One region of the Sporosarcina sp. AD_1 genome, then DNA from elsewhere that is predicted to be linked to it. Evidence: riboswitches for the same ligand, from Rfam matches in the RefSeq annotation. Region 1 holds a riboswitch; each other region holds the start of a gene.
What was found. Region 1 has a riboswitch for cobalamin ahead of ACSW3C_RS09840 (ABC transporter substrate-binding protein). Riboswitches for the same ligand answer to the same signal wherever they lie in the genome.
Positions count from the first base shown of each region.

Region 1 (3,279 bases):
AGGAGCTGGCGGCTACCTTCCACAGCTTCTACAACGCAGAAAAAGTGCTCGACCCAGACAACCGCGACCTATCCGAAGCCCGTCTGGCCCTCGTCACCGCAACACGCACAACAGTTGCCAACGCCTTGAAACTCATCGGCGTCGCAGCGCCTGAAAGAATGTAAGGAAAACCCCCGTCTTTCCCGGTTCCGCGGGAGAGGCGGGGGTTGTTTTGTTATTCATCTGAACGGGGACCTTTGAATGTAGGACGTAACTGCTTGATATTTGTGTAACCGCTCGTATTTGCTTCCGAACCTCTCGTATATTTCGTTTACCGCTCGAATCACGTTTCGAACCTCTCGTAAAACTTTGTAACCGCTCGAATCTCGTTTTGAACCTCTCGTATAATTTTTTTACCGCTCGTATCCAACTTGCAACCGCTCAAATCACGTTTTGAACCTCTCGTAATAATTTTTTATCGCTCGTATCCGACTTGCGACCGCTCGAATCTTGTCCAGCCAGCTGAGGGGAATTTTGTAACCCGACGTACCACGTTTCGAACCGCTCGTATTTGCTTCCGAACCTCTCGTATGTTTCATTTACCGCTCGAATCACGCTTCCAACCTCTCGAATAACTTTGTAACCGCTCGAATCTCGTTTTGAACCTCTCGTAAAAATTTTTTACCGCTCGTATTCGACTTGCGACCGCTCGTATTTCCTTCCGAACCTCTCCAATAAATTCGTAACCGCTCGTATCCGGTTCCATACAGCTCGTATGTTTTCCTCGCCATATGAAATCCACCCGGCCCCAAATATAAATCGCCCTCACTTCCACACCAGGCATGCTCGCAGTATCAAGTCTACAACCGAAACCCCTTAAATTGTGAAGTGCATTCAGCGCGCCATCAGCTTTCCAATTACGTAATCCTCTTCGCGTACCAGCCGCTCCGTTCTCAGAATGTAAGCCACACCACAAACACAGGAAACTCGTCATTCCTCAACACTTGCAAATCCCTCTCCAACTTTCCGTCTATCGACAAGGAAATGTTTTATAGTATAATGGTTGCGTACACAATTACATATCCGAACATGAAGGTGCCCCGCCATCAACGACGGGGTTAAAAGGGAAGCCGGTTCGAAGCCGGCGCGGTCCCGCCACTGTAAGTGCGAGCTATCCGCCTGATGCCACTGGATCTGATCCGGGAAGGCGCGGTATGCGATTGAAGTACGAGCCAGGAGACCTGCCTTTGTGAATCACCCGCAACCCTACGAGGATAGGTTTGGTGAAGAGTCGGTGCGCTTTGGCGCGGCCGAATTTTTACTAGACGTTGTCCTCCGTTCATATGACGGGGGATTTTTGTTTGGAATCAATAGGAGGAAGACAGAATGAAGAAGTTTTGGCAGCTTTGGTTGACGGCTGTATTTGCCGTATTGCTTTTGACGGCATGTGGCACGTCGGATGAGCCGAAGAAAGAGGATGCAACAGAGCAAACAAGTGGACAGACAGCTGGCGATGCCGAGCAGGCAGCTCCTGCGTTCCCGGTGACATTGACCGATGCGGTTGGCAATGAAATTACATTTGAGGAAGCACCTAAGAAAATTGTTTCCTTGCAAGCGAGCAACACAGAAATCCTTTTCGCTCTTGGTTTGAATGATGAAATTGTCGGAGTTACTGACTTCGATAACTATCCGGAAGAGGCACTGGAAAAGGAAAAAGTCGGCGGCATGCAATTCAATGTCGAGCAGATTATTGCCATGGGCCCAGACGTTGTGTTCGCGAATGAAATGGGACAAAGCTCCGGTGAAGAAGGCTGGCAGCAAATCCGCGACGCGGGCATTCCAGTGTTTGTCGTGAAAAATGCGATGAACTTCGAAGAGACATATGAAACGATCAACACGATCGGAGAAGCAACAGGTAAGACGGAAGAAGCTGAAAAAATCGTAGCGGACATGAAAGCGAAAGTGGACGAAGTCGTTGCGAAAACGAAAGACGTCGAGACAAAGAAGCGTGTCTTCGTTGAAACATCCGATGCACCTGACATTTATGCACCTGGCAAAGGGACATTCATGCAGGAAATGCTTGATATGATCGGTGCTGAAAACGTTGTGACGGCAGATGGCTGGGCATTGATCAGCCCGGAAGAAATCGTGAAGCAAAACCCTGACGTCATCATCGTCATGTACAGCTATGTGCCGGATATCGTGGAGAGCGTGAAAAACCGCGACGGCTTCAGCGATATTACAGCTGTCAAAGAAGACCGCGTCATTCAAGTTGATGAGAATATGACGAGCCGGACAGGTCCTCGCCTGGCGCTTGGCCTGGAAGAAGTGGCTAAAGCCATTTATCCAGAGGCGTTCGGTGAATAAAACAGGCATCGCCTACATCGTGAGTGCCGCCACACTGGCTGTGGCGGTATGGCTCGGTGTATCCATCGGAACCGTGAAAGTGCCACTGAGCACGTTCTGGGATTCGTCGGATACTACAGCAACGAATATCCTATGGAAAATCCGCATGCCGCGTGTCCTATTGGCTGGCCTTGTCGGTGCATCGCTTGCCATTGCGGGCGCTGCGTTCCAAGGATTGCTGAAAAATCCGCTAGCCGATCCATACACCCTCGGAGTGTCATCCGGCGCCTCGGTAGGTGCGGTTGTGACACTCTTTTTTGGCTTATCCATTCCGATGCTGGGCGCGTATACGTTGCCAATCTTTAGCATGGTCGGCGCCGCGGTAACGATGTTCCTTGTTCTCGGATTTGCGAGACTCGTCGACCGTTCCATGAAGATGGAGACGATCATCTTGACGGGCATCATTTTCGGGTCGTTCCTCGGCTCGGTTCTGTCCCTAATGATTGCGCTGACAGGGGAAGAGCTGCGGCAAATTATCGGCTGGCTGTTAGGAAGCGTGTCGATGCGCGGCTGGAAATATATCGTTATGGTGCTGCCGTTCGTTATCATTGGCTCTTTCATCCTCTGGCTCAACCGGCGAGAGCTGAACGCCATGCTGTTCGGCGAAGAGCGGGCGCATCATTTGGGCGTCAACGTTCGTCGCCGCAAATTTATGATTCTCATAGGCGGTTCCATTTTAACGGGTTCTGCTGTGGCGGTGTCCGGAACGATCGGCTTCGTCGGACTCGTTGTCCCTCATATGACAAGGCTGCTATGGGGAGCGGATCACCGTCATTTACTGACGCTTTCCTTCTTGAATGGAGCCACGTTATTAATAATTTGTGATCTAATTGCACGGACGATCATTTCACCTTCAGAACTTCCTGTCGGTGTCATCACTTCTTTCATCGGTGC
Region 1 is NZ_JBPVIR010000004.1:273,180-276,458, reverse strand. It holds gene argS (arginine--tRNA ligase) at 1-164, shown strand, start outside; gene ACSW3C_RS09850 (hypothetical protein) at 421-594, opposite strand; gene ACSW3C_RS09845 (hypothetical protein) at 591-770, opposite strand; cobalamin riboswitch at 1,056-1,242, shown strand; gene ACSW3C_RS09840 (ABC transporter substrate-binding protein) at 1,366-2,346, shown strand; gene ACSW3C_RS09835 (FecCD family ABC transporter permease) at 2,339-3,279, shown strand, end outside.

Region 2 (3,279 bases), on a different contig from region 1:
GTTCTTGATGGGGAACAATTTATTCTCATTCAACACGATGGGCTCTTCGAAAAAGCTCCGTTCTGCCTGTGGGTCATTTTGCAGTAGCTGAATGATTTCATTAATATCCGTTTCGCCTTTTACTTCCCTGATCCTATTCGCTAAGCTTTTCACCTTTTCCGAGACATAAGGATATTCCGCCATCACTTGGTCGAGCATGCCCTGTCCGTCCTCCAGATGAGTAGAGGTGCTGGATAGGACGAGTTCCACCTCCGGAATGGTCGTTTGAATTTCAACGAGCATGGACCGTCCTTGCTGCAATGTGGCTTTCGCCCGTTTCACTTCGCTTCGCACGGTCGGTTCGATTGTCTGCTCATATTCGGCAATAAACTGATCGAGGCGAACGGAAACACGGCCTGAGATATCTTGAAGGTCAGCAAGCGTTTGTTTCATTTGTTGCTCCTTGCTTTCCACAAGCCCATTCAATGCGCGTGCATTCGTTTGCGCTTCTGTCATGAGGGCTTTGATTTCCCCTGTCCGGTCAATAGCATCCTGCAATCGTTTATCGCGTTCTGGATTTGCCGGGACGCTCTCCCCTTCCTCAGTTGGTTTTGATCCAGCCGCCATATCACGGAGCCATACTAGATCTGCCTGAATGGCATCCACTTTTCCAATGGCATTTGTCATTCGGGTATCCACTCGTTCTTTTGCTTGGTCCAATTCTGTGAAATCGATTTGGACATTCCCGACTTTCGTCAGAAAATCATTTGTTTCTTTCGATATTCGGGATGCTGTTTTTAAATCTTGTTGGATGGTCGGCGCCATTTCGTTTAGTCTGGCTTCTGCTTGATTTAAAAAACCGAGCGTCCGGTCAATGGTGCCCAGCCCTTCCGAAACTGTCTGCTTTGCGGCCGGCATTTTGTTTTCCGCCTGGCGAATCAACTGTCGTGCCGACTTTGCATCATTCCGTGTGCCGACCAGCGTTTCATGAATGGCAGGCAACTTCTGCTCTATATCAAAAATATAATTTTCAAAACGCTCAATGTCCGGCAAGTCTTTTTGAATTTCAACTCCGAGTTGATTGAACAGGTCAAAAATGACTTCATTTACAGTGGCAATGAACTGGCTGCTCACCTTCTCCACAATGACACTGGCCCCTTTTTCTGTAATCTTCGGGGCAATGGAGTTCAATTTCTCGTTCACGTAATAATCAATTTGGGATTTTTCAGGCTCACCAGAAATAACCGTTCCAAGACGCTCCGAAAAATCTTCCGGTATGATCAAAACCGCAAAATAATCACCGTATTCAATACCCTCCATTGCCTGCTCACGGGTTGTGAAGTTCCAGTCCATATCCCGATTATGCTTCAGGGTGTCGACAAGCTGTCCGCCCACATCGATCGGTTCATCCCGAATGGTTGCCCCTTTGTCTTCATTGACAACTGCTACCGGTAACCGGTCCGTGTTCGCATACGGATCCCACGAAGCATATATATTCAGCCACGCATACAAAGAAGGGAGAATGATCAGTCCCCCGATAATGACCGCAGCGACCCAGTTGCGGCTCAAATTTTTTAAATCCGATATATAGATGGACCAGCTTTTGCGCATGTTGCCACCCTCTCCATTTCCACATTTCGCCCAAAGTATACCCTTCCTCCCGGCTGCCGAATCATGGCACTGTTCCATGCCTTCAATTTGAATGATACAATCGTCTAGTTGAATAAATAATTGAAAGAGTCATAGAAACCTATGTGAATGGGGAATCCGGTTAAAATCCGGAACTGTTTCCGCAACTGTAAGTGTGGACGAAGTGAGAATATGCCACTGTTCGTAAAGAATGGGAAGGCTCTCACCGGGAATGAAGCACAAGTCAGGATACCCGCTTTTTCAATGTGTATTTTGCTCCTTCGGAAAAAAGGGAAGATACGACATATTGGATTAGTAGGCACTTGTTGCTATAGATCTGTTTGTCGCCACCCATCTCCCTGGGTGGTTTTTTTCATTGGCACCAGAAGCGGAATACATCATTTAGAAGATATTCTTACCAAACAACCTGACGTCATTGTCACGACTACGTCGTATAGTCCGGACCCTGTCAGCGAAATCAAAAGCCGTGAAGGCTGGGATACATTACAGGCGGTAAAAGAAGACCGTGTCATCCAATTGGACAGCGATATGATGTCAAGACCAGGACCACGCATCGGAGAAGCAGTTGAGCTGCTAGCAAAAGCAATCTATCCTGAGAAATTCGAATAAAACGGACAAGCCAGGCGCGAGTGAGGGCCTGGCTTTCTTATGGCCTTAATTAGAAAAAATCGTACAACCCATCCGCGAAGTAAAAATACTCTTCCTTGCTGATGTGAGACCCATACCCCTCAAAGAAAAACTCCCGGTCCTCTGCCTTCTCAAACATCCCTGGTTTCGGCCGGATCGCGAGAGCCACATCATACCGGGGATCGCCGAATCCCCCTCCACTCCAATCGATCAAGCCGGTCACTTTACCGTTTGCACCAAGTACATTGTCAACAGTACAATCGCCGTGAATTAATGTCTGTTTCACCGCTTTTGGCTTGGATATCTTTAACCGTTCCAGCAACTCAGCCGTGCCATCGACTTGATAATGCTGCACGTTGTACTGAGCCGTTTCAAGCTGCCGGTCCAACCAGTCCCCTTCTTCTTTAAGCCCCCGCGGACATGGAGCTGAATGCAAACGGGCGAGCAGCTGGCCGAACTGAAACAACAAGGAACTGCGCTGCACTTCATCCGTCTCCCGCGAGAGCGCTGAGCGGATCGGTTCTCCCTCCAACACTTCTAGTACGAGCCATTGCCCGTCCGGTGTCGTCGTGCTCCCAAAGACTATAGGCACAGGCAACCCCGAACCCATTAAGTTTCGCAGCACATACTCCTCCCGCACGAGCCAAGATCGAAACAGCTCCTCTTTTGCCCGCTTTATAATATATGGACCTTTCTCTCCATCCACAATCCCTACATCAGAAGTATGTCCTTGCTTCGGAAACCGGATGTCGTGAATGGCCCCTGTTATGTAAATCAATTCGTGTGGTATCTCTTCTATGGTTAATGGCGTTGTCATGCAGTTCCTCCTACTGACTGTTTTGTTTTTACCGGTATCTGGATCTTGGTTCTGGCGTTTGTACCGGGGTTCTGTATTCAGCACCAGGTTTCTGGCATTTGACCCGACATGCCGATTCATTTCAGGATCCCGCTATCATTTATTGTATCAAAAGCAAGTCCTATTAAGTGTCTCTCTTCTTCTCGTGGCGAACGCCAATAACTCGT
Region 2 is NZ_JBPVIR010000003.1:295,451-298,729, forward strand. It holds gene ACSW3C_RS07705 (YhgE/Pip domain-containing protein) at 1-1,590, opposite strand, end outside; cobalamin riboswitch at 1,700-1,883, shown strand; gene ACSW3C_RS07710 (ABC transporter substrate-binding protein) at 1,972-2,238, shown strand; gene ACSW3C_RS07715 (phosphotransferase family protein) at 2,288-3,073, opposite strand; gene ACSW3C_RS07720 (hypothetical protein) at 3,237-3,279, opposite strand, start outside.
Region 2: another riboswitch for cobalamin. It lies ahead of ACSW3C_RS07710 (ABC transporter substrate-binding protein); the one in region 1 lies ahead of ACSW3C_RS09840 (ABC transporter substrate-binding protein).

Region 3 (3,279 bases), 140 kb from region 1:
GAATCGTAAGAAGCCGTTCCAATACACCTGCTGGGACCGCCCGTCCCAAGTTGATGGAAGATAGGTTACACACAACAAAATCACCCGGCTTCGATCGTGTGACGACGATATCATCTTCAAGCGTGACCGATTCGAATTGTGTTGCGCTTTGATTTTGCATGATTTCTGAACAGAGATTACTTGAATACACCATGCCCTCATGCTTATTCGGGTTCATCCGGTTCACTTCATCCCGGTAGAACATGAACGGCGTGCCCGTTTCAAGCTGACTGCGCATAATGCGCTTCATCACTTCGATCGCAGGTACAGTCTCTTTCGTCAATTGTGGATGGTTTGAGCACTCCTCGTACTTTTCACGGAACGATCCAGACCCTTTTGTCTCATCATAAAAATCTTCCAAGGAGTAGCCCATTACCGTCCGGACTTCATGCGGATCGAATAAATGCCAGTCTCCGCGTGCTTCGACCTGCTCCATGAAAATATCCGGCAGGCAGACGCCTGTGAAAATGTCATGTGCACGCAAGCGGTCATCCCCGTTGTTCAGCTTCAAATCGAGAAACGTGAAGATGTCCTTATGCCACACATCGAGGTAGACGGCAATGGCACCTTGGCGCTGTCCGAGTTGATCGACGCTTACCGCCGTATTGTTCAATTGTTTGATCCAAGGAAGGACGCCGCTCGATGCCCCTTTGAATCCTCTGATAGATGAACCGCGGGAGCGCACTTTGCCCATGTAGACCCCGATGCCCCCACCGTATTTTGAGAGATTCGCAATATCAGTATTACTGTCGTAAATGCCTTGCAAGGAGTCGTCCACTGTGTCGATAAAGCAGCTGGACAATTGACCATGCGGCTTGCCCGCGTTTGCAAGCGTCGGTGTCGCGACGGTCATATACAGGTTGCTCATCGCCCAGTAGGCTTCCGCAATTTTGCCAAGACGATTATCAGTCTCCTTTTGCATAAGCGTCATGGCAATGATGAGCCAGCGTTCTTGTGGCAGCTCCACCGGTTTTTTATTAAAATCAACAGCCGCGTAGCGGTCCATTAACGTTTTCAGTCCAATATATGTAAGCAGCTTGTCCCGCTCGGGCTCGATAAATGTCCCGATAGTGGCCAGCTCTTCTGCAGAATATCGATCGAGCAGTTCTGGTGTATACAATCCTTGTCGGACGAGCCTTTCAACGTGACCGGCAAAATCAGCGTATACATCTGTGCCGCGAATGGCCCGCTGCTGTTCGTAAACAGAGTCCAAGTAAATGCGGGATGCCACAAATGTCCAATGGGTGGACGCTTCATCAATATTGCTAAGCGCCTCCAAAACCATTGCTTTTGCCCAGTTTTCCTGGCTTCCGCCTGGATGGCGTTCCAACCATTTATCACTCGCCGTTTCCAAAGCAGTAATTTGGCCCTCGCCGAATTCCTCCTTCAATTGCGCCAGAATGTCAGTCACCTTTGTGTTTTCTTGAATCATTGTCATCAGTTTGGCTCCTTTCCTACTTATAGGATGTTAGGGAATAAAAAAAACGACGCCCCACCTTTTCGGTGAGACATCGCTAATGGATGTATGTAGGAAACAGATCAGGTCGAACCCCCTTCGGATGGAAAGGCGAAAAACCCGCTCGCTCCCACCTCTCAACCCCCGAAGAAAGTGTCGCTTCACGATGGACGGCAGGTCTACTGGCTTGCGCTTCCTCCTCCCCGCTCCCTTCCCATGGCATTGCCACAGTGGTTGTCAGCAGGTCGTCAGCACGTACAGTTGCGGGGACAGCTCCAATTTAAGGATTCCCTATTAAACCGAATACGGTACCAATCTATCGTTAAATACTATATGTTGTGCTTTATGTACATCTACTACCCTAACATGTTGTGGTTTAATCGTAAATAGGTAAAAAGAATTTGAATTATTTTTTGAGAGGATTTCTACTAACTTGAAACATTTCTAAGGTAGGCTGCACCTAATTTTATCAATAAAACTAAAAGCCGTGCAAGCAGCTGCACGGCTCAAAAAGGATATAACGCAGTTGACTGGTCTAAAAAAATAAACCCATCATATCGGCTGCCAACACGCGAAGGGACAAAATTTCCATACGCTTCGAATTCTGGATTGTAGACAACCCCAATGGCACGGTGGCCAATCCATTCATTGAACAGCTGACGGTTATCGTCTGTGAATAAAACCACTTTATCCTCTGCACCAGCTGCGTGCATCTGCCCTTCCCAAGTATTGAACTTAGCAGGCGGAACCGTCATTCTTTCCAGAGGAGCGCCCCAGCTATCGGCTGCAATGACTGATCCTTCGTAGGTCCCAAATCCAATGGCAAACGTGCGGTTATGCCCGTATTCCTCACGAATGAGCTGGCCAACATTGATCATGTTGTCGTCTTTCATAGATGTTTCGGACGCGTCGCCAATATGGGTATTGTGTTCCCAAATAATCAGCTTAGCATCAGGCCCATGGTATTTCTTTAATTCATTGATGGCTTCTACCATATGCAAATCGCGTGTATTCCAAGAGATCGCGTCGTCTTGCATCATTTCCCGGTAATAAGCCTCCGCATTTTTGGCGACGAGGGCATTCATCGTGACGTTCAGATCTTCTTCATGGTGACTGGCAAAACGCTCTTCATTCCTTCGGATGGATGACAGCAGCGTAGCAACTTCACTAATGCACTCATCGGAAAAATGAGCGGTCGACAGAGCATAATGCTCGGGCATCCGATTATATGGCTCGAAACAGGAGAACGCCTGTCTTGCTAAGTTTAGATCGGCTCCAAATTGCGGATTTTCAGATAAAAATCGAAGCAGCTCATCAATCGATTCATACAAACTGTACATATCGATACCGTAAAAACCTGTCTTCTCCTTATCGGGCAACGAATCATTATGAAGCTTCAACCACTCGATGAAGTCCCTCACCTCTTCATTCACCCACATCCACGTCGGCCAGCGTTCGAAAGATTGTAGCAATACATCTTGCGCGGATTCGTTCTCTTCAAACCCTTTGACATAGCGGTTCACGGACGCAGCAGCCGGCCAATCCCCTTCCACTGCCACAATTGTGAACCCTTTTTCTTGAATGAGTCGTTTAGAAAGCTCGGCACGGATCTTGTAAAATTCATGTGTCCCGTGGGATGCCTCGCCGATCATCACCACTTCAGCATGTCCCGCCGCTTCCACGAGAGCATCCAGCGCCTCCTCATCCAGCGGCATCGCATACCGCTCGATCGCCTCTCTCAATTTCTTCGCCATGACCATCTCTCCTCTCTTCCATAGCATACC
Region 3 is NZ_JBPVIR010000004.1:409,698-412,976, forward strand. It holds gene ACSW3C_RS10525 (ribonucleoside-diphosphate reductase subunit alpha) at 1-1,471, opposite strand, end outside; cobalamin riboswitch at 1,651-1,827, opposite strand; gene ACSW3C_RS10530 (erythromycin esterase family protein) at 2,002-3,249, opposite strand.
Region 3: another riboswitch for cobalamin. It lies ahead of ACSW3C_RS10525 (ribonucleoside-diphosphate reductase subunit alpha); the one in region 1 lies ahead of ACSW3C_RS09840 (ABC transporter substrate-binding protein).